DNA from 3 places in the Exiguobacterium sp. UBA6309 genome. Region 1 is predicted to be linked to each of the others. Evidence: riboswitches for the same ligand, from Rfam matches in the RefSeq annotation. Region 1 holds a riboswitch; each other region holds the start of a gene.

Region 1 (7,055 bases):
GACGTGCCAATGTCACTGCGGTTTCGACTGCGATCGCAACACCAGTCCGCGACGGAACGTTGTACAGCATGATTGGTAACTCGGTTGCATCAGCGACCGCCGTGAAGTGCGCGACGAGACCGGCTTGTGATGTTTTATTGTAGTACGGTGTGACGAGCATCGCTGCATCCGCACCGAGGCGTTCTGCGAGTAATGTCTTCTCGATTGTTACTGCCGTGTTGTTCGAACCCGTTCCGGCAATGACGGGTACTCGTCCTGCCGTGACTTGAACGGCAGTCGTCAATAGCTGTTCGAATTCCGTGTTTGTCAGTGTCGAACCTTCTCCTGTCGTTCCTCCGACGACAAGTGCCTGAATCCCCGCTGCGAGTTGTTGCTCGATCAAGCGTTCGAATACGTGTAAATCCAACTCGCCTGCTTCATTAAATGGTGTGACGAGCGCTGTACCTGCTCCTTTGAACATGAAGAACTCCTCCTTTTTTATGAATGAATCGACTGTTCGATTGCTTGGCGTGCGACTTGTACGGCGTTTGACGCGGCACCTTTTCGAATGTTGTCGGCTACACACCAGAGATGGAACGTGTTCGCGAGACTATCATCTTGTCGAATCCGACCGACGTAGACGTCGTCCGTCCCGCTTGCGTCAAGTGGCATCGGATAACGCGTATTCGCGACATCATCGATGAGGACGACGCCCGGTGCGCCTTCCAGTGCTTCACGGATCGCTGCAACCGTCGTCGGTTGTGTAAACGTGACGTTGATTGCAACCGAGTGAGAGTTCGTGACTGGAACCCGGACACATGTCGCACTGACAGGCAATGCTGGAAGATTGAAGATTTTCCGTGTTTCATCAATCATCTTCTGCTCTTCTTTCGTATAACCGTTCTCAAGGAACACATCGATATGCGGCAAGATGTTATCGTGAATCGGATGCGGATAATTGACGGGCTCTTCTCCGCGTGCCCCGCGTGCCAGATCCTCGATTCCTTTTTGACCGGAACCGGATACGGCCTGATACGTCGTATAGTTGATCCGTTCGAATCCCAGTGACTGGAGCGGTGCTAAAGCGACGACGGATTGAATCGTCGAACAGTTCGGATTCGCAATTAAGCGGTCTGTCGCTTGAATCGCTTGCGGATTGACTTCTGGCACGACGAGTGGAATCGTCTCCTGCATCCGGAAGGCACTTGAATTATCAACGACGAGTGTTCCGTTTTCAGCTAGTAATGGGGCATATTGCTCACTGATCGTTCCGCCTGCTGCGAACAACGCGACATCGATCCCGTCTTCCGTGATGTTTGGCGTCAGCGCTTGGATCGTAATATCTTCTCCCTTGAACTGCACCGTGTTCCCTGCTGAACGAGCAGAAGCGTAAGCGGACAGGCGGCTGACCGGGAAGTCCAGTTCTGCGAGTACTTGTAACATTTTTTGACCGACGGCGCCGGTTGCTCCGATGACGGCTACATGATACATGCTGTTTTCCTCCTTATAACTCGAACGCGTTTGCAATCGCTGCAACCGTCCGTTCAATGTCTGCTTGTGCAATCGTGTACGAAATGCTGATTTCTGATGTCGTGACTTGATAGAACGGGATATTCTCCGCTCGGAAGATCGCGAACAACTTTGAGGCAACACCTGTTGCATCCCGCATCCCGATTCCGACGACAGATAACTTCGCGTGCTGATCGTGGCGGTCGACCTTGACTGTCGTGAAGCGATCCATGATGTCTTTCAATGCTTCATCGAGGAACTCTTCCTCGTCGAGTGGACAGGAGAACGATAGGAAGATGTCACTGTCAAACGTCGTTTGACTGATCATGTCGATGTTGACGTGGCGGTTCGATAAGAGTTCGAAGATATCGGCTACTGCTGCGTTCGTTTGCGGTACGTGTTTGATTGATACCGTCAAGACGTTCTTCGTCACACTGACACTCGTGACCGCTTTTTGTTCCATTGTTTCCGTCGCTTCCATGATCCATGTTCCCCTTTTCGATTCAAGTGTTTTCCCGACGAAGATGTGTACGCCGTATTTTTTTCCTAGTTCGACACTCCGCATTTCCATGACCTTCGACCCGAGGGCGCTCATCTCCATCATCTCATCATATGAGATGTGCGGAATCGGTTGAGCAGTGGCATGGATTCGTGGATCAGCCGTATAGACACCGTCGACATCCGTGTAGATTTCACACCGTTTATCAAGGACTGCCGCAAGGGCAACAGCCGTTGTATCCGATCCACCCCGTCCGAGCGTCGTCACATCACCGAGTTCGTTGACACCTTGGAATCCGGCGACGATGACGACATCGTACGTTTCGAGTTTTTGTCGTAATAGATCTCCATCAATCTGTTTGATCTTACTTTTCGTATGCAATCCCATCGTGCTGATTCCCGCTTGTGCGCCTGTTTGCGATAACGCTTTGACGCCGAGTGAGTTGAGGGCGATGCTGAGTAATGAAATCGTCTGTTCTTCTCCGATGGCAAGCAGACGATCGAGTTCTCGCCGCTCAGGGCGATCCGTGATGGCTTGCGCCTGAGCGATCAAAGAATCTGTCATCTTGCCCATCGCCGAAACGACAACGACGAGTTTTTCACCTTCGGCTGCGCGACTCTTCAAATAATTCGCAATAGACTGAATCTGTTCGACAGTCGCAACCGAGCTTCCACCAAATTTAAGTACAGTTGTCACAATCCTATCTCCTTTGTCCCGATACAGAAAAAAACGACGGGCCGGTAGGAGCGTTCCTACGGCCCGTCGTTATCACGATCGGACAAACGAAGACAAAGTCATTCGTTCTTTTACGTAAGATAGCGCTCCGAAACATCGGTTTCGGCAGTACAACGGATCTTAACCGTTGTACCAGCAAATGAGAAGAAGCATCTTCTCGTTCACTTCGGCGGACTTCCCCTTTCACATCATTCAGCATGCTTGCCTTCAAGAATGATGCTACTCATGTCATCCGCGCCTCTATCTGTCGGTTGTTAGTTACAGTTATAGCAGACATCTTTTGTTAAATCCAGTTATTTGACTAATTTTTTTCAAAATCCGTCAAGTCGCAAGATGCTGCTTCGCGAGTTCGAGTTGCTTCGACACGGCAGCAAACCCTGTACCGCCGTAGCTTGTCCGGCGTGCCACTGCTTGAACCGGATCGAGGAGCGGATAAACGTCTTCTGTGATGTCTGGATGGAACCTTTGATACGTTTCGAGACTCAAGTCCTTCAGGAAACAACCGTTTTGCACACAGTAGAGGACGGCTTTCCCGACGATTTCGTGTGCTTCGCGGAATGGTATGCCTTTCGTCACAAGGTAGTCGGCGAGTTCCGTTGCATTCGAGAAGTCTTGCATTGTCGCCTTCTTGAGCGCTTCGGTCTTAAACGTCGCGGATTCAATCATTCCGGTGAAGATTTGAACGGACTTGAGAACGGTATCTGCTGTATCGAAGACTCCTTCCTTATCCTCTTGCATGTCTTTATTGTAAGCGAGTGGTAATGCCTTCATCGTCGTCAAGAAGCCCATCAGGTTGCCGTAGACGCGCCCCGTTTTTCCACGAATCAACTCAGCGAAATCAGGATTTTTCTTTTGTGGCATCATGCTCGAGCCTGTCGAGAAGGCATCGGATAACTCGATGAAGCTGAATTCTTGCGACGCCCAGATGATGATTTCCTCACAAAAACGCGAGAGATGCATCATGACGGTCGAGGCGATCCCGAGGTATTCGATGACGAAGTCGCGATCGGAGACAGCATCGAGACTGTTCGGATAAACCGACTCAAAACCGAGCAACTCGGCAGAACGGAAACGGTCGATCGGGAACGTGGTCCCCGCGAGCGCCCCCGCTCCGAGTGGTGATTTTCGGATCCGTTTTTGATTATCCGTCAATCGTTCGACATCGCGTTCGAACATCCAGAAATAAGCGAGCAAGTGATGCGCAAGCGAGATTGGTTGTGCCCGTTGCAAATGCGTATACCCCGGCATAACCGTCTCGATATGTTGCTCAGCTTGTTCCGTGATGACCGATTGGAGCTCGCGCAATGCCGTCGTCAACGCTTCGACATGCTGCTCCAGCCATAGATGTAAATCGGTTGCGACTTGATCGTTTCGGCTCCGTGCCGTATGCAGTTTCCCTGCAACTGGACCGATCTGTTCCGTCAACAAACGCTCAAGATTCATATGAATGTCTTCGTCCGCTAATGTGTAGGAATGGTCCTTTAACGTCGCTTCGAGTTGCTTTAATCCTTGCTGGATTTGTGTCCACTCATCTTGAGCGAGAATCCCTTGTTCAAATAACATCTGTGCATGTGCGAGACTGCCTTTCAAATCAACGCTTGCTAATTTTTGATCGAACGTGATTGATGCTCCGAAGGCTTCCGCTTGAGCGGAAGCACTTTCCGTAAAACGTCCACCCCAGAGTTTGGTCATTTCGTTACACCCGCCTGACGATGTACACTCGCATGCGTTGAAACGGCAAGACCGTGTAATTTGATAAAGCCTTTTGCTGCTTCATGATCGAATGCATCTTCTTTCGTGTACGTCGCAAGTTTCTCATCATAAAGCGAGACAGCCGACTGACGACCTGTGACAGTTGCATTTCCTTTGAACAGTTTAACGCGAACTTCTCCTGTGACGTCCTGTTGTGTCGCCGTCAAGAAAGCTTTCAAGCCTTTTGTCAATGGCGCATGGAAGAGACCGTTGTAGATCGTTTCTGCATATTGTTTGCTGAGTAATGGTTTGAAATGCGCGACGTCCTTCGTCAATGTAATCGTCTCGAGTGCAGCGTGAGCTTTGAGTAAAACAGTTGCGCCTGGGCACTCATAGACTTCCCGCGATTTGATACCGACGAGACGGTTCTCGACGTGGTCGATCCGTCCGACCCCATGTGCTCCAGCGATGATATTCAGTTCCGTAATCAGTTTCGCTAATGGATACGTCGTCCCGTTAATGGAAACTGGAACACCTGCTTCAAAGCCGATAATGACTTCTTCTGCCTGATCCGGAGCGTCTTCTGGTGCTACCGTCAACGCAAATGCGTCTTGTGGTGGTTCTGTCCATGGATTTTCTAGGACGCCACATTCATTACTCCGTCCCCAAAGGTTCATGTCGATCGAGTATGGGCTATCGAGGTTGATCGGGATCGGCACATTGTTTTCTTTCGCGTAGGCGATCTCTTCTTCCCGTGACCATTTCCATTCCCGAACCGGTGCGATGACTTCGAGTGACGGATCAAGTGCCGCGACCGAAACTTCGAACCGGACCTGGTCATTCCCTTTTCCGGTACATCCATGTGCGACCGCCGTTGCACCATATTCATGCGCGACTTCGACGAGTTTTTCTGCAATCAACGGACGCGAAAGCGCTGAGATCAACGGATAGGCATTTTCGTAATGAGCGCCATATTGAAGGGCTGGCAAGACAAAGTCTTGTGCGAATTCTTCTTTGACATCGAGAACGATTGATTCGATCGCACCGACGAGGAGTGCTTTTTCCTTGATGACGGATAAATCTTTTCCTTCTCCGACATCCATGCATAAGGCAATGACATCATAGTCCTTGCTCAACCATTTGATGGCTACCGATGTATCGAGTCCCCCAGAGTACGCTAAGATTAATTTTTGCTTTGACATGTATAATTCCCTCCTGGTTTTTAATTCATTTGTCTGTATAAAAATTCACTATGAATTATATATATACATAGAAAACAAAAAAAAGAAACCCTTTTTGCAGGATTTCTTTCAAAATAACTTACATTTTCTTCTCCATCGTCCGGTGTGGAATGCCCGCATCGTCGAATTCATCGGAGACGATCGTGTACCCAAGACCTTGATAAAACGGGATGGCTTGGACTTGTGCACCGAGTGTCAGCAGTTGTTTTCCTTCACGTCGCGCAATACGTTCCATCGCCTGCATCAACTCACCACCGTATCCTTTTCCTCGGGCTGTCGACAGCGTCGCCACACGTTCCACCTTCATCCGTTGGTCGTCATATGGACGTGTGCGACCCGTCGCAACCGGTCGACTCTGTTCATCGAGGACAAGCAGATGAATCGCTGTTTCATCATGTGTATCGTATTCAAGATGACGTGGTACGCCTTGTTCCTCGACAAAGACACGCTCCCGGATCATCCGAACGGCTTGTTGTTGTTCTGCTGTACGTACTTGAATGACTGTCATAACTGATATTCCTCCCGTAGTCGATCGACATATGCCATCGCATCATCCCGATTCGTAAATTGTGCTTGTGCCTGAACTGCACTTCCTCCACCTCGTCCATTGAATGCTTGGACATGCGCTTTGGCAAACTTCCCGAGATGCGGTTCACCTGGACTGCTCATCAGTAACTTGTTCACCGTCGCATTCCAGACGACACCGACGCGTCCCGCTTCTTGAATCGCTTTCGCGAGTTGTTCGGAAACCTTGATCTCTTCCTCCAGATGTTCAAACATAAGAAGCCCTTCTTGTTGTTCCAAAGCGTGAGCGAGTGTAAGAGCGGCGAGTTGCCCTTGAGCTTGTTCGACCTGTTTCGTTAAGCGCTTCTGATCGTCCTGTACCGCTTGAATTGCTTCTGGAATTTGAACTGGTTTAACTGATAAAGCTTGCGCTGCTTCCCGCAAGGCATGACGTTCTGCCTGTAGAAGTTGATGTGCCCGTTCTTTTGCGACATAAGAAAGACGAATGTTCCCACGAATTCGTTCGACTCCAGTAAAAAGAATTAACTCGAGCTGTGCCGTCGAATCGAGATGCGTTCCACCACAAGCACTGTAGTCGAGTGTGCCGATTTGAACGACACGAATCCGTCCTTCGACTTGCGGTGTTTTTCGTAATGGTAGACGTAGGGCTACCTCCTCGTCATATTCAGTCGCCGTGATCGGCAATCCTTGTTCAATCACCTGTCGTAATCGTCGATCCAACTGCTCTTGTTGAACAGCTGTCCATTCAGGTGTCTCGATATCAAGCGTCGAGACCTCACTCCCTGTCCGAAAACTGAGTGTCTTGATATTTGATTCATCTTGTAGGATCGCAGAGATGACGTGTTGTGCCGTATGCTGCGCCGCATGATCGATTC
Region 2 (7,055 bases), on a different contig from region 1:
CCCAGTATTCGTTACGAAAAGCAGGTTCCGTCCCGTTCTCTTGTGTGACTTTATACTGAATCGGTGTCAGGCGCTCTTTTAATTCTTTTTCCTTACCGTGATCCTTCCACGCTTCCTTGATGAATTTCGCGCGACCGGAGCCGACACTATACATCTGATAACGGAACGGATTCTTTTTATAATAATCTTGGTGATATTCTTCAGCTGGCCAAAACGGCTTTTCTGGACGAATCTCTACCGCGACTGGTCGCGAGAAGCGTCCTGATGCGTCAAGCGCAGCTTTCGAACGTTCAGCTGCTTCACGCTGTGCTTCATCGACATAAAAGATAGCCGGTTGGTACGATTCGCCACGGTCATTGAATTGACCTCCGCCATCTGTCGGATCGATTTGACGCCAGAAGATATCGAGTAATTCTTCGTACGTAATGACGGACGGATCGTACGTGACTTCAACCGCCTCCAAGTGACCTGTCGTTTCCGAACAGACCTCTTTATAAGTTGGGTTCTCTGTATGACCACCGGTATATCCTGAAATGACCTGCTCTACCCCATCATATTTATGGAATGGCTTGACCATGCACCAGAAACAACCACCTGCAAATATCGCTTTTGCCATCTATCTTCCCCTCCTCTGTATGTCTCTATTTTACCGCGTTCAGAGAATGGACTCGACTTTCCTGCTCATTCAATCCTCTGGGTTCGTTTTTAGGCGACGCATGACGAAGTAGATCGCCGCAAAGACAAGAAGCAGTCCTCCAAGCGAATACCAGATGTTATTCAAGCGATAGATCATTTGATATAAGGCAAGCGTCACAAGCAATAATGCGATCGGTAAGAAGGCACGCTTAAAGTGGTACCAGTAATTCACAAAGATCGCCTCCTGTTTTTCTTTCATCTTACCCGATATGTCATGCCTTCTGCGAGAGGATTATTCAGCTTGACGGTACTCTTCTTCGAGATAGATCCGGTACTTCGTTTCCCAAGCATTTAGCGACACACGCCATAATACAATCGTTGCGATGGCAAGTCCTAACGTAACCGGCCAGAACCACATCGACACGATACCTGCTGTCGAAGCCAGTCCGATCTTTGAGAACAAAACGTACGTCCAAATGATGGATGTACATAATAGGATCGAGACTGGAATCGCGAACTTCCATGGAGTGAGCTCGACAGACTGTCGTCGATTGACCTTTCTTGACTGAGCGTCCGGATAACGATATCCCATGAATACCATGAATAACACTTCTATCACGAGTAAAATACCGTACCCATGAATATAGCTGATGCCATGATCCCAGCCGAACAGTTGTTTAAAACCGAAGACGAATAAGTAATACGCGAACACGTGAAAGACGATGACGATTTTCGCTGCAATCGCCGGAATTCGTTTCATGAAAATCCCCATTAATACGATAACGAGAATCGGAATGTTGAAAAACCCTGTGAATTGCCGGATTAAACTCCATAAGCCGTCCGGCGCGTACATCAAGAATGGTGCGATGACGAAAGAGATTAAGGCAACGATCGTTCCGAACCATTTACTGACACGAATCAAATGTTCATCACTCGCCTCTTTCGCAAACACCGGCTGATAGATATCGAGGACGAAAAGTGTCGCAATACTATTTAGCAACGAGTTAAAGGAACTGAAGACGGCCCCGAGTAAGACAGCCAAGAAAAATCCCATCAGCGAGACCGGCAGTAACTCCGTGATGAGTCGAGGATAGGATAAATCACCGCTCGTCAGTGTATTTCCATACAAGTGATAAGCAATGATTCCAGGAATCAGCATGAAGACTGGAACTAACAACTTCAAAAATCCTGTCATTAAGACTCCTTTTTGACCTTCTTTTAAATCCTTTGCGCCGAGCACACGCTGAATGACATATTGATTTAGTGACCAATAGAATAAATTCGCGAATAAGATTCCCGTAAATATCGAGAAGAACGGAACGGCATCGGTTGAGCTTCCGATTGCGTTCAGCTTCTCCGGTTGTACAGTCGCAATCGTCTTCATCCCTTGAAGGAGATTCCCGTCACCAAGCGCAATAAAGCCAAGCACCGGAACTAGGAATCCAACGAAGACGAGTCCGATCCCATTCAGCGTATCGGAGACAGCCACCGCACGGAGTCCTCCAAAAATCGCATAAATCGCTCCGATGATCCCGACGACCCAAACGACTAACCAGAGGGACTGCGTATAGCTGAGGCCGAACAACTCAGGGACATCGAACAACTGCAAGACAGCAATCCCACCTGAGTACAGCATTGAAGGGATCGTGACGCACATATATCCGAGTAAAAAGAGTAAGACTGTCATCCGGCGAACCGTCTCATCATACCGGTGACTTAAGTATTCCGGTAACGTCGAGATACCAAGCCCGAGAAACTTCGGGAGTAGATAAATCGCCATGATGATGGCAGCAAATCCCGCCGTGACTTCCCACGCCATACTCGACATGTTTCCCATGAAAGATTGTCCATTTAGTCCAATTAACTGTTCTGCCGACAAATTCGTCAGCAGTAGCGAACCGGCAATGAACACACCGCTTAATCCTCGCCCCGCTAAGAAGTATTCATCGACGCCTTGTGTTTTCCCACGCGTCAATCGGTAGGATATGTAGGCAACGAACAACATGAAAAACGCTGCAGAACCTAATGTGAAAAATAATTCAGATGTAGTCATGCGTCTCCCCCTATTCTTTATTCATATTTTCTTTTTATGAATATGTATTCATTGATTCCTTTTTTATATTTTTTCAAAACTATATTTTAGAAAACGTTTTTATTTAAAGGAATAAAAAACCACCTTCATTTATAGAAGGTGGTTCCGATTGCAGAAAAATGGGCTGACTCAAAAATGACTCGTCTTCACGCCCTTTCCTCAGGCGAGACACAAGCCAGTTTTCCCGCTCTATTCGAGCAGGAAAACGGGTCTTGTTTGTCTCTGACAGCGCAAAATTGCGCTTTTTCCTGTAGGAGTGGCGTGTAACGTGTCATTCTTCTTTATACCCGGAAAGAGAATCAGAGAAGCGTTTTGTTCACTCGACATCGCTTCCTAGGGAAAAACAAGCAAGAGCGACCCTGCAGCGAAGCGAAGCGGCGCGATGCTTGTCCCAGGAAAACGATTCGAAACGAACAAAAAAGCGCAATCTTCCTCATCAGACTCATCAGAGAAAAATTGCACTTTGTCTTCAATCTCAATTACCTTCATTTATAGAAGGTGGTTCACACATTATGATTGACGTGGATGTTCTGGGAAGTCCATCTCTTCGTAACGAACAATCGACGTCCGGTTTTTAAATTTGTGTCCTAACCAAAAGGCAAGGAACAACGGAATTCCGACATATGTCGCGGCAATCCCGACCCAATCAATTTGATCAGCAAGGAATGCTGCATAGTTTTGACCAACGATGACAAGGAAACAAAGACCGAATGCAAACAGCGGACCGAACGGGAACGCTGGTGCAACGTAAGGTAAATCTTTCAACGAATGACCTTGTGCAAGGAATCCTTTACGGAAACGATAGTGACTGATCGCAATTCCGAGCCACGCGATGAATCCTGTCATACCTGAAGCATTGAGTAACCACAGATAGACTTGTCCACCAAACATCGATGTTAAGAAACAGAGCGCACCGATTGCTCCTGTTGCAAGCAAGGCGTTACGCGGTACCCCATTTTTCGACACTTTTGCAAAGAACTTTGGTGCATCTCCTTGACGAGCAAGTGTATACAGCATCCGTGTGGAAGCATACATACCTGAGTTACCGGCAGATAGAACAGATGTCAAGATGACGGCGTTCATGAGTGCTGCCGAGAACGCAAGACCTGCTTTTTCAAAGACGAGCGTAAACGGACTAACGGCAATGTCCGTGATGTCATTGGAAACCAAGTTCGGGCTCGTATACGGAATGAGCATCCCGATGACGAAAATCGCAAGGATGTAGAAGAGTAAAATGCGCCAGAAGACTTGTTTGACTGCTTTTGGAACGTTTTTTTTCGGATTTTCCGATTCACCTGCGGCAATCCCGACTAGCTCCGTTCCTTGGAAACTAAATCCAGCAACGAGGATGATTCCGATGACGGCAGGAATACCACCGACGAACGGCGCATCCCCGAGAGCAAAGTTTTTAAAGCCAACTGGTGGCTCCGATGTAAAGACACCGAAAATCATCGCAACACCGACGACTAAGAAGACGATGACAGTGACGACTTTAATCATGGCGAACCAATACTCCGCTTCCCCAAAACCTTTAACGGAGAAGTAGTTCAAGCCGATCATGAGTAAAAGGAATAAGGCACTGAAGTAAAATCCAGGAACGTCCGGGAACCAATACGTCATAACGATTTGTGCTGCAACGAGCTCAACTGCGATCGTGACCGCCCAGTTGTACCAGTAGTTCCAGCCGAGGGCAAAGCCGAATGAGGGATCGACGAATTTTGTCCCGTATGTCGAGAAGGATCCGGCGACAGGCATATAAGCCGCCATTTCGCCAAGACTTGTCATTAGGAAATAGACCATCAGACCAACGATTGCATACGATATAAGTGCACCACCTGGTCCTGCTGCTGCAACGGAAGCACCGGACGCGATGAAAAGTCCTGTTCCGATTGCCCCACCGATGGCGATCATCGACATATGACGGGCTTGTAATCCACGTTTTAATCCTTCGGCTGTCGAATCTGTTGTTTGTTTCACATCTAGTTTGTTCATTTCGTTCGCTTCTCTCTGTTTAGATTTTTTGAGAGGACACTTTTTGAATGAAAAAACAAAAAGCGCCCTCATCTTCCAGATGGAAGATGAGAACGCAACATAATAAAATGAATGCGCCTCATTCTACCGTCGTGAAAGATAGCTCTCCACAAGTGAGTGATACCCGACTTGTGACAGTATTAGACCTATTCGACCTAATCCCAATCGATCATCTTCAAAGCGATGATTGATTTCGGCAATTCTTCCTTTCAGGTCACTTCATTTGTCGCTTGACGACATCCATAACCGTACTCTTAAGAACTGCAACCTCCATCCCACTGGTTGAGTGAGAACTGAATTAAATTAGTTATTACTACGCCATATTACACAAACCGCCACGAAATTGTCAATTGCCTTTTTTGAATCTGGGGTAGTAGATGGTAAAAATCCGATATGTTTAGTACACTAAATGATAGAAGTCCACTGAGAGAAAGGATGCTGCTTGCATGCCACAGGAACGTGATTTGCTGACTTACCGACTCGAGGAACAAATGCGTGTCATTCTTCGTACCCTGCGACGTGAACTTAATCGACTGTTTGAAGGAACAGCAACCCGAAGCGAATTTTTCATCTTACGGAGTCTTTCAGAAAACGGTCCCCAGCGTCCGACACTTCTTGCGGAACAATTTGAGCTGGCGACGAGTCAAGTCACTGCTTTAACGGATAAGCTCTATAAACAAGGATATGTCACACGGACGCGTTCGACGGAAGATCGTCGCTCGATTGTCCTTGCTTTGACGGATGACGGAGAGCGTGCTTTTCGGGAACTCGAGGTCGTCCGAAGAAACTATTTACAAGATCGCTTCGGAACTTTAACAGAAGAAGAACTGGAAACGATGATTCGCGTCTTCGATAAGATTTTACTGACGATGGATGAGGATACGCTCACTTCGTCTTCATAAAAAACGGTAGATTTTCTACCGTTTTTTATGTTTTATCTAAACATTTACCTCTGTCTAACCGTTACCTAGATGAGTATACTGGAGTATATATATGGAAATCTGTTAGCTGGGGAGTTGGGAGGATTTGTTGTCCATCATGAATCAATTCATCATTAACTTTTGTCTACTGTTCACGACGATTACTCTCTTATTCTTACCATTTCGGAATCGACCACGTATTTCGCTGAATTCCAGCTGGAGTACACGCCTCATATTGGGAAGTGTCTGTGGTCTGACTGCAGTTTTGTTGATATTCAATGGCATTCAGATCGATGTCGCCCGTGTGGATTTACGAATCATCCCAGTCGCGATCGCTATGCTATTCGGTGGTTTCCCGAGCGCCATCGTCGCCGGTATAATGATCATCGGGACACGTTACTTTTTGACACCCGTCGATCAAATGGAGGGTTTTTATCTGTCCACACTGATTATCGTCTTAATCATTACGACGATCGGAATCGTACGTCGATTCGTTCATGTCTCGACACGCCATTTTCAATTATTGGTGTCAATTGGTGTTCTCTATTCGTTACCTGCCATCTATATCCTGACAAACAGTTGGTCGACATTCTTTAAAATTTCAATCGCTTATATCTTCTTTAATCTATTAGCTGGCTTTGTTGCTTTTCGACTGCTGACGGAATTACGCCGTCACTTCGAAAACATTCAGTATCAACAAAAACTAGCGATGACGGATGCTTTGACCGGACTTGCCAATCGGCGCCGTCTCGATGATTCACTGTCACTTGTCGGTTCAACGGATCAAGGGTATTCACTTGTCTTGATTGATATCGACTTCTTCAAGCACGTCAATGATACATATGGTCATGACGCCGGAGATGATGTCCTACGTCAACTCGGCATGACACTCGCTTCCTTAACACGACCGGATGACCTCGTCGGACGATACGGTGGTGAAGAGTTTTTGATCATTTTACCAAGCACTACAGCTAAAGAAGCTCAAAAAATCGCAGAGTTGGCTCGGATGACGGTCGCACGCAACCTGTTCCCGACGGCAGACGTACCTGATCTGCAAATCACGATTTCGCTTGGGATTGCACATTCTAGTGGTTCCCATACGTCTTTAGAAGTATTACAACAAGCAGATAAAGCGTTGTATTACTCAAAAGAAAGCGGACGAAACCGAAGTACGATTTATACGAAGGAACTTGCCTTCCGACAAGCTTGAATACGAGACACTTCCTATCGGGAGTGTCTTTTTCTATGACCTTATTCCGTTTCTTTCGGAAAACCGATGCTTTCAACCGTTCCAAAGACGATCATCCGGCTCAATTGCTCCGCCATATATGCGGATGAATATGGCCGACCGTTTCGTAACCAGGAAATCAATAATC
Region 3 (7,055 bases), on a different contig from region 1:
CAGCGACTTGTTGCCGGATCACTTCAGTTTCGTCAAAGGGATGGTTGACTCGGAAGACTTATCGCTCAACATCTCGCGCGAGTTACTGCAACACGATCGTCAATTGAAATTGATCGCGAAAAATATCCAAAGTAAGATCAAGACACAACTCGAAGCCCTCCTGCGCGAGGATCGCACGAAGTACGAAACATTCTATCAAGCGTTCGGACGCCAGCTGAAGTTCGGTATGTATAATGATTATGGCATGCATAAAGAACAGGTGCAGGATCTGGTCCTCTTCTACTCGGCGAAGGAAAAGAAGTTGATCACACTCGCAGAATACGTCGCAGCGATGCCGGAAGATCAGGCACATATTTACTACGCCGCTGGTGAGAGTACGAATCGTCTGGATAAATTACCACAATCCGAGCTCGTCCGTGATAAAGGGTATGATATCTTGTACTTCACGGAAGAGATCGATGAGTTCGCGATCCAGATGCTCGTGACGTACAACGAGAAGACGTTCAAGTCGGTCACGAGTAGCGATTTAGGGATTGAAGCGGAGGAAGCGGAGACGACGGACGCACAAGCAGAGATGTTCCAAGCCATGCAGGAAGTGCTAAGTGGGCAAGTCAAGGAAGTCAAAGCCTCAACACGTCTAAAATCGCATCCTGTCTGCTTTGCGACGGACGGCGCTGTCTCGATCGAGATGGAGAAAATTCTGAAGGCGATGCCGAATAATGAAGGGGTAGAAGCGGTCAAGATTCTTGAATTGAATCCGTCACACGCAGTGTTCGAGTCTCTTGAAACGGCGTATCAAAACGATCGTTCAAAATTCGAGCGCTATACAAAACTAATGTATCAACAAGCATTGCTTGTCGAAGGACTCCCACTCGAGGATCCAGTAGCGTTCGCGAATGATGTGTGTTTATTGATGGTGTGAAACGAATAGATATAAAAAAGGCATTGGATGCGCGCATCCAATGCCTTTTTACGTAAAGTGTTTCATCAATCCGTTTGTAAATCCGAAGCGGTTTCGCCTTTTTTCGAGAGAACGTTCAAGACGACGACAAAGAGTACGAATGTGACAAGAGCTCCGATGAAACCGAAGACCGAAGACTCCGTGAAACCGATGACTAAATAACCGACTGCCGCAGTGACGGCACCGACTAGCGCATATGGTAATTGTGTCGTAACGTGATCGATATGATGGGATCCAGCCCCTGTCGAACTGAGGATCGTCGTATCGGAAATCGGTGAACAATGGTCACCGAAGACAGATCCAGCAAGAACAGCAGCAAGCGTCGGTAACAAGAGTGAAGCATCGACAGCCATGACGAGATCCGCACCGATTGGCAACATGATCCCGAATGTGCCCCAACTTGTTCCTGTCGAGAATGCCATCAAGCCGGCAATCAAGAATAATAAGAACGGCAAGTACGAAGCAGAAATCGAGTTGCTGATGAAGCTTGCGAGATAATCGCCTGTTTTCATATCACCGATAACAGCGATGATCGTCCAAGCAAATAACAGAATCACGACTGCTGGCCACATCGAACGCATACCAGCAACGATGCTTGCACGGTAATCGCGGCCCGGAATTTTCCGTCCGATCAGCATCAGGAAAGCAACGATTAAACTGATGACGACACCTGCGACGAGTGAACGTGTGACGTCTGTTGCCTCAAATGCTCCAATTAAAGTAAACGGGCGATTGTCGGCTGCAAGTGCCTGAGCACCTGTTCCGAGCAACGCACTGATCGTAGCAATGACGAGAACGACGATCGGAACGACGAGATCCCGGACTTTTCCGTTCGTATGTTCGTTGACCTCTTTTGCCATCCCCATCGGTGTTCCTTTTGACGCATCAAAAAGTTCACCATTCGCGGCACGGCGTTCATGCTGTTTCATCGGTCCGACAGAGACGCCAGAGTAAGCGATGTAAAGTGTTAAAAGTAACGCGAAAATCGCATAGAAGTTCATTGGAACGATCATCATGAAAGCACTAAACGCTGAGTAATCCGTAATCGAGTGCGTCGTTAAGATACCGGCGATGATGGAGATGATGAATGCGCCCCAACTCGAAAGCGGACTGATGACACAAACAGGCGCAGCTGTTGAGTCAATCAGATAGGCAAGCTTCGCACGTGAGACACCACGGCGATCCGTTAACGGACGACTGACGTTGCCGACAGCGAGACTGTTGAAGTAATCATCGATGAAAATCAAGATACCGAGTCCGAAGGCAACTAAGCGTGCACCACGCGCTGTCTTGACGTGAGTAGAAGCCCATTCACCGAAGGCACGAGCGCCACCTGATGTCTGAATGAGCGTGGAAAGGACGCCGAGCAATAACAAGAAGACAAGCAATAAGACGTTCCACTCGTTCAAGGCACCGTCTGCCCAAAAGAGACTGAAGATGTTCTTGCCGAGATAGGTTACCGTATCGATCGGATTAAAACGGTGGAGTAACAGGGCACCGACGAGAATGCCGACACCTAACGAAAGAACGACCTTTCGGGTAAAGATGGCTAATAAGATAGCTAGTAAAGCAGGTACAAGGGCAATGATGGAATCTGAATAGTTGACCATGAAAAATATCCTCCTCTTTAATAAATAGCTTAAAGATGAGACCCCGCGGCACAAAAAAAGCAAGGGCACCGGCAACAAAGCCGACACCCTCGCTGGATGCGTCTTTCTTAGCCGAATTGGAGCGCTCCATACAATTGTTATGTATGGCAATCGATCGGGTGTTTCCCGAATCGACCAACGACGATATGCTCGACACATACTGTCATTTCGGCGATGTCACCTTTCCTGTAGTCGTCTTCGTTGTCATCCTCGGACCAAGTACTGATTGAAATCGCGCCTCTACCTCATCGATAGAATAGTCATATTCTGTTCTTATGGACACTTTATCATGTATTTCAGAAGCGATTCAACCATATATTCTGATAATTTAAGATAAAGTTGTTTATTCAGCAAAATGTTGAATGAGCTGTTTCATCAAATAGGCTTGGTTTTCCTCGAATTGTTTTTTTCGATGACCGTTCGCGCCAGATGGGTGGGGGAATCCGGAAAGAAGCTGATGCTGTTCGATTCGTCCATCATGAATCAATCCACGGACTTGCGTCTCGACGACCCGACCGAGTGGAATTAATAACGCTGTTTTTTGTAACTGATTGATCTCAGCGACGAAGTGTTCTTCCGCGTAGTGCCTCAATAAAGGGCTACGATTGATCTTCGGTTGATGACCCGAGTAATTTTTTTCGCGATAAAAGACGGGTTGCTTTAACAGTGACGTTGGATGCAATAATTTCTGATGTTGATGGAATAAGCTAGTAGCCGTCTCAATTCCGAGTAATGCTGGAAGCTCGAGTGTATCAAGCATCTGGACGAGATTACGTCGCATCGTTCCAGCAAAGCTTGCTGTATATTTGACGAGGCGTGCCGTCTCTTCTAATGAAACACCATGATGGAGGGCATCCGTCGCTTCTTCGAAAGCGATTCGCATCTGTTCAAAACCTGGTGTGATCCCGATGATGACGACTTTTGCTTCAGTATTGACATATTCGCCAATCGGAGAGTAATAGACGTTCAGCTCGTTCTCCTGTTGCAATAAAAAATCGTCCGTCCATAATTCATCACGTCGTAACGTACGATCGTCAGGTAAGCTACGAATGGCTTGTTCAAATATAGTTAATGAATTCATGAAGGACCCTCTCTCTCTGTAATGGCACTATGATAACAAATAATACCATTTGTGACAATTCGACCCTTTCACTATTTGTATATAGGTATATAAAAAAGGACTCGATACGAGTCCTTTTCGTGCATCATGCGCGTTCTTTGACCGAAGCGACTTCATAAGTCAGAATCTCGCTGCCGAGCATTGGCGATTCTCCTGCCTCACTACTCGCAGGTCGACTATGTGACGCTTTAAAATCGTCACTCTCCCGCCATGCTTGAAAACTCTTCATGTCTTCCCAGTACATGTTGACGTTCATTTCATCGTGTTCTTCGATATTTTGCGTCAATAAGACCTCGACGCGGATGAATCCGTCCATCGTATCGAGTCCACTTGGACGCGTAAAACGAGGAGCGAGAGCTGCAGCCATCCCTTTTTTGACTTTAATCCGGTTCGTAACGACGATCATCATAAAATCCCCTTTCAAAAAACGAGCAACGTACTTCTTCAGTATAGTACGATGAGGGAAAGAATGCCGGAAAGAAGGAACAAAAGAGATGAATGAACAGGAATATGATCAACGATTACGAATTGAGACCATTGAGATGCAACACCTTTATGGTGTGTTTAGTCACTACAATCGCTATGAACCGACGCCTTATGCGGCACTCGGCGAATTATGCGAAACCTATCCGTTTCAAAAAGAGGATACTGTCATCGATTTCGGGTGTGGGAAAGGGCGTTTAAACTTTTACTTACATGACCGATTCGACTGTTCCGTCATCGGAATCGAGATGAATGGACAATTTTACGAGGACGCACTTCGGAATATGGCGAAATACCAAAGTCGAAGGAAGCGGCGTTCCGGAAGTTTGCGATTCGAACAGACGTATGCCGAGCAGTATACCATTCCGGATGAGGCGAATAAGTTTTATTTCTTTAATCCATTCTCTTCACAAATTTTCATGAAAGTGATCGATCACATTTTAAGTTCGGTCGAACGTTCCCCGCGTTCGGTTGATCTCATCTTGTATTACCCGACCGATGAATACCGGGAGTACCTGGAGCGCCATACCGTATTCGAGCAAATCGATGAGATTCGATTACGAGACCTCTATGAAAAAAATCATGACGAGCGGTTCGTCATCTATCGCTTTGATCCGAACAAACTGCTTCAAAACGGGTATGAATACAGTGAGGAAAGAAATAAAAAATAGGGAGGTCGGATGATGATCCGTTTGGAGCATGTGACGAAGGAATTTGCGCCGGGGCGTGGAATATTCGATGTCAGTTTTACAGTTGATCCGGGTACGATATTCGGTTTCATCGGACCAAACGGATCTGGAAAATCAACGACACTCCGACATTTGATGGGACTAATGGTTGCGGACGATGGAAGGGCGACGATCGGTGGCTTTGATTGCTGGAAGCAAAGTAAAGAGGTGAAGCAGTTGGTCGGTTATTTGCCGGGGGAGATTAGTTTACCTGGAGACATGACGGGAGCAGACATGCTGGATTTGATGCAACGACTACACGGTAGCAATCCGGCACGGCGACAACTGTTGTTGAAACGATTTCCTTTTGAGACGAAGACGAAAATCCGCAAGATGTCAAAAGGGATGAAACAAAAACTGGCACTTGTCGGTTGCTTCATGAAAGATGCACCGGTCTATCTACTTGATGAGCCAACCAGTGGACTTGATCCTTTGATGCAAGAGCGTTTTTTAGAGTGGATCGAACAGGAGAAGCATGCTGGAAAAGCGATTCTGATGAGTTCACACCACTTTCCGGAGATGGAAAAATCGTGCGATCGAGCGGCTTTAATCAAAGCAGGGCGCATCATCGTCGAATCGGATATTCATGAGTTGGTTCGATCGAGTCGAAAGACGTATACGATCGTCTTCCGAACGGAGGTGGAAGCAGCACAGTTCGCGATGCAAGTCGGTGTTGAACCGAAGCGGCTGGAAGTCAGTTTTCAAACGGATGAGACGCTGAGCTTGAATCAGGCGATCGCTTATTTAACCCAGTACGATGTACGGCTGATTCGTCCGTCAGCAGATGATTTAGAACAGGTCTTCTTGCATTATTATGGAGAGGAGGAATCGTCGTGATATTGTTGATCCGCTCTTTATTCAAGCAGGTCAGAAAGCCCATGCTTGCTTATGCGATTGGAACGAGTCTCTACTTATTGATGCTTGCGTTGCTTTATCCATCGATGATGAAGACTGGTTTACTAGAAACAAAACTAGAAGCGTTACCTCCAGAAGTCTTAAAAGCATTTCAATACGATAAGGTGACGGGATTCGATAATGTACTGGATCTGCTCGGAGGGAACTATTATGGATTGATCTTTCAAGTCATTGCGAGTCTATTCTTGCTCTCATTAGCAGCGCGCCTCGTTGCGCGACCGATCGACAACGGAGAGCTGATCGTCTATCTCGCAGCCCCGATCACCCGGAATGCGTATACGTTTGCTGTCGCGATCGTCATGGGTATCGCAAGTATGGTTCTCGTAGGACTGAATGGACTTGTCTTGATGGTATCCGACTGGTGGATGACAGATATTTCGATCAATAACGTCATCTTATGGCGGATTCAGCTCAATGCGCTATTGTTACTCTTGGCGATCGGCGCCTTTACGTTATTCGTTGCGACGTTATTTGACGAAGAACGTCGTGCTTTTTCGCTTGCCGGTAGTGTGCTGGTTCTATCGATCGTCTTGACGATTCTGTCGGAGCTAAGTGACAAGACGGAGTGGCTCCGTTATCTATCCGTCTTCTCCTTATTCAATACGACGCAATTACTAGAAGGAACGAATCATTTTCTTCTTCATTCCATTCTTTTACTTGTCCTCTGCCTCGTGTTCTTGACTGGAGCAGTCGTTCAATTCGGACGTCGGAGTCTGTCGATTTGATCGAAAGTGGCGCAAAAACTTTACAGAAAGTGAACATTTAGGATTTGAACGTTGCGTCACGCGCTGATTTTTACTAAGATAAAGGAATGTTGTAGTTCTGGAAAAAGAAATGAGGTCTTTCGAAATGAATAAACCATCCATTTATGGATTAACGCTTGAGCAGATGACAGAATGGTTATCGAATCAAGGGCACAAACCATTCCGTGCCAAACAAGTATGGGATTGGCTCTACCGTAAACGTGTCACGACTTTCGCGGAAATGACGAATGTCAACAAGGATTGCCTTGAGTTGTTAGATCAGAGTTTTACGATTGACTCGATGACAGAAGCGGTCAAGCAAGAATCAGCAGACGGAACAATCAAGTTCCTTTTCAAATTATATGATGGCAACTTGATTGAAACGGTTCTGATGCGTCATAAGTACGGTCTTTCTGTCTGTGTTACGACACAGGTCGGCTGTAACATCGGCTGTAG

What was found. Region 1 has a riboswitch for lysine ahead of B3M90_RS11045 (aspartate kinase). Riboswitches for the same ligand answer to the same signal wherever they lie in the genome.
Region 2: linked by a shared signal. The riboswitch ahead of B3M90_RS04015 (amino acid permease) and the one ahead of B3M90_RS11045 (aspartate kinase) in region 1 are both predicted to bind lysine.
Region 3: linked by a shared signal. The riboswitch ahead of B3M90_RS05890 (Na+/H+ antiporter NhaC family protein) and the one ahead of B3M90_RS11045 (aspartate kinase) in region 1 are both predicted to bind lysine.

Annotation. Positions count from the first base shown of each region.
Region 1 is NZ_DJTL01000032.1:18,714-25,768, reverse strand. It holds gene dapA (4-hydroxy-tetrahydrodipicolinate synthase) at 1-460, opposite strand, end outside; gene B3M90_RS11050 (aspartate-semialdehyde dehydrogenase) at 478-1,470, opposite strand; gene B3M90_RS11045 (aspartate kinase) at 1,484-2,683, opposite strand; lysine riboswitch at 2,796-2,973, opposite strand; gene argH (argininosuccinate lyase) at 3,044-4,414, opposite strand; gene B3M90_RS11035 (argininosuccinate synthase) at 4,411-5,616, opposite strand; gene B3M90_RS11030 (GNAT family N-acetyltransferase) at 5,735-6,163, opposite strand; gene B3M90_RS11025 (alanyl-tRNA editing protein) at 6,160-7,055, opposite strand, start outside.
Region 2 is NZ_DJTL01000015.1:23,402-30,456, reverse strand. It holds gene msrA (peptide-methionine (S)-S-oxide reductase MsrA) at 1-616, opposite strand, end outside; gene B3M90_RS04025 (hypothetical protein) at 686-868, opposite strand; gene B3M90_RS04020 (solute:sodium symporter family transporter) at 929-2,689, opposite strand; gene B3M90_RS04015 (amino acid permease) at 3,239-4,720, opposite strand; lysine riboswitch at 4,852-5,040, opposite strand; gene B3M90_RS04010 (MarR family winged helix-turn-helix transcriptional regulator) at 5,206-5,661, shown strand; gene B3M90_RS04005 (diguanylate cyclase) at 5,798-6,889, shown strand; gene B3M90_RS04000 (TetR/AcrR family transcriptional regulator) at 6,931-7,055, opposite strand, start outside.
Region 3 is NZ_DJTL01000020.1:80,588-87,642, forward strand. It holds gene htpG (molecular chaperone HtpG) at 1-922, shown strand, start outside; gene B3M90_RS05890 (Na+/H+ antiporter NhaC family protein) at 988-2,571, opposite strand; lysine riboswitch at 2,683-2,861, opposite strand; gene B3M90_RS05895 (hypothetical protein) at 2,954-3,691, opposite strand; gene B3M90_RS05900 (heme oxygenase) at 3,816-4,136, opposite strand; gene B3M90_RS05905 (methyltransferase) at 4,225-4,884, shown strand; gene B3M90_RS05910 (ABC transporter ATP-binding protein) at 4,897-5,778, shown strand; gene B3M90_RS05915 (ABC transporter permease subunit) at 5,775-6,581, shown strand; gene rlmN (23S rRNA (adenine(2503)-C(2))-methyltransferase RlmN) at 6,706-7,055, shown strand, end outside.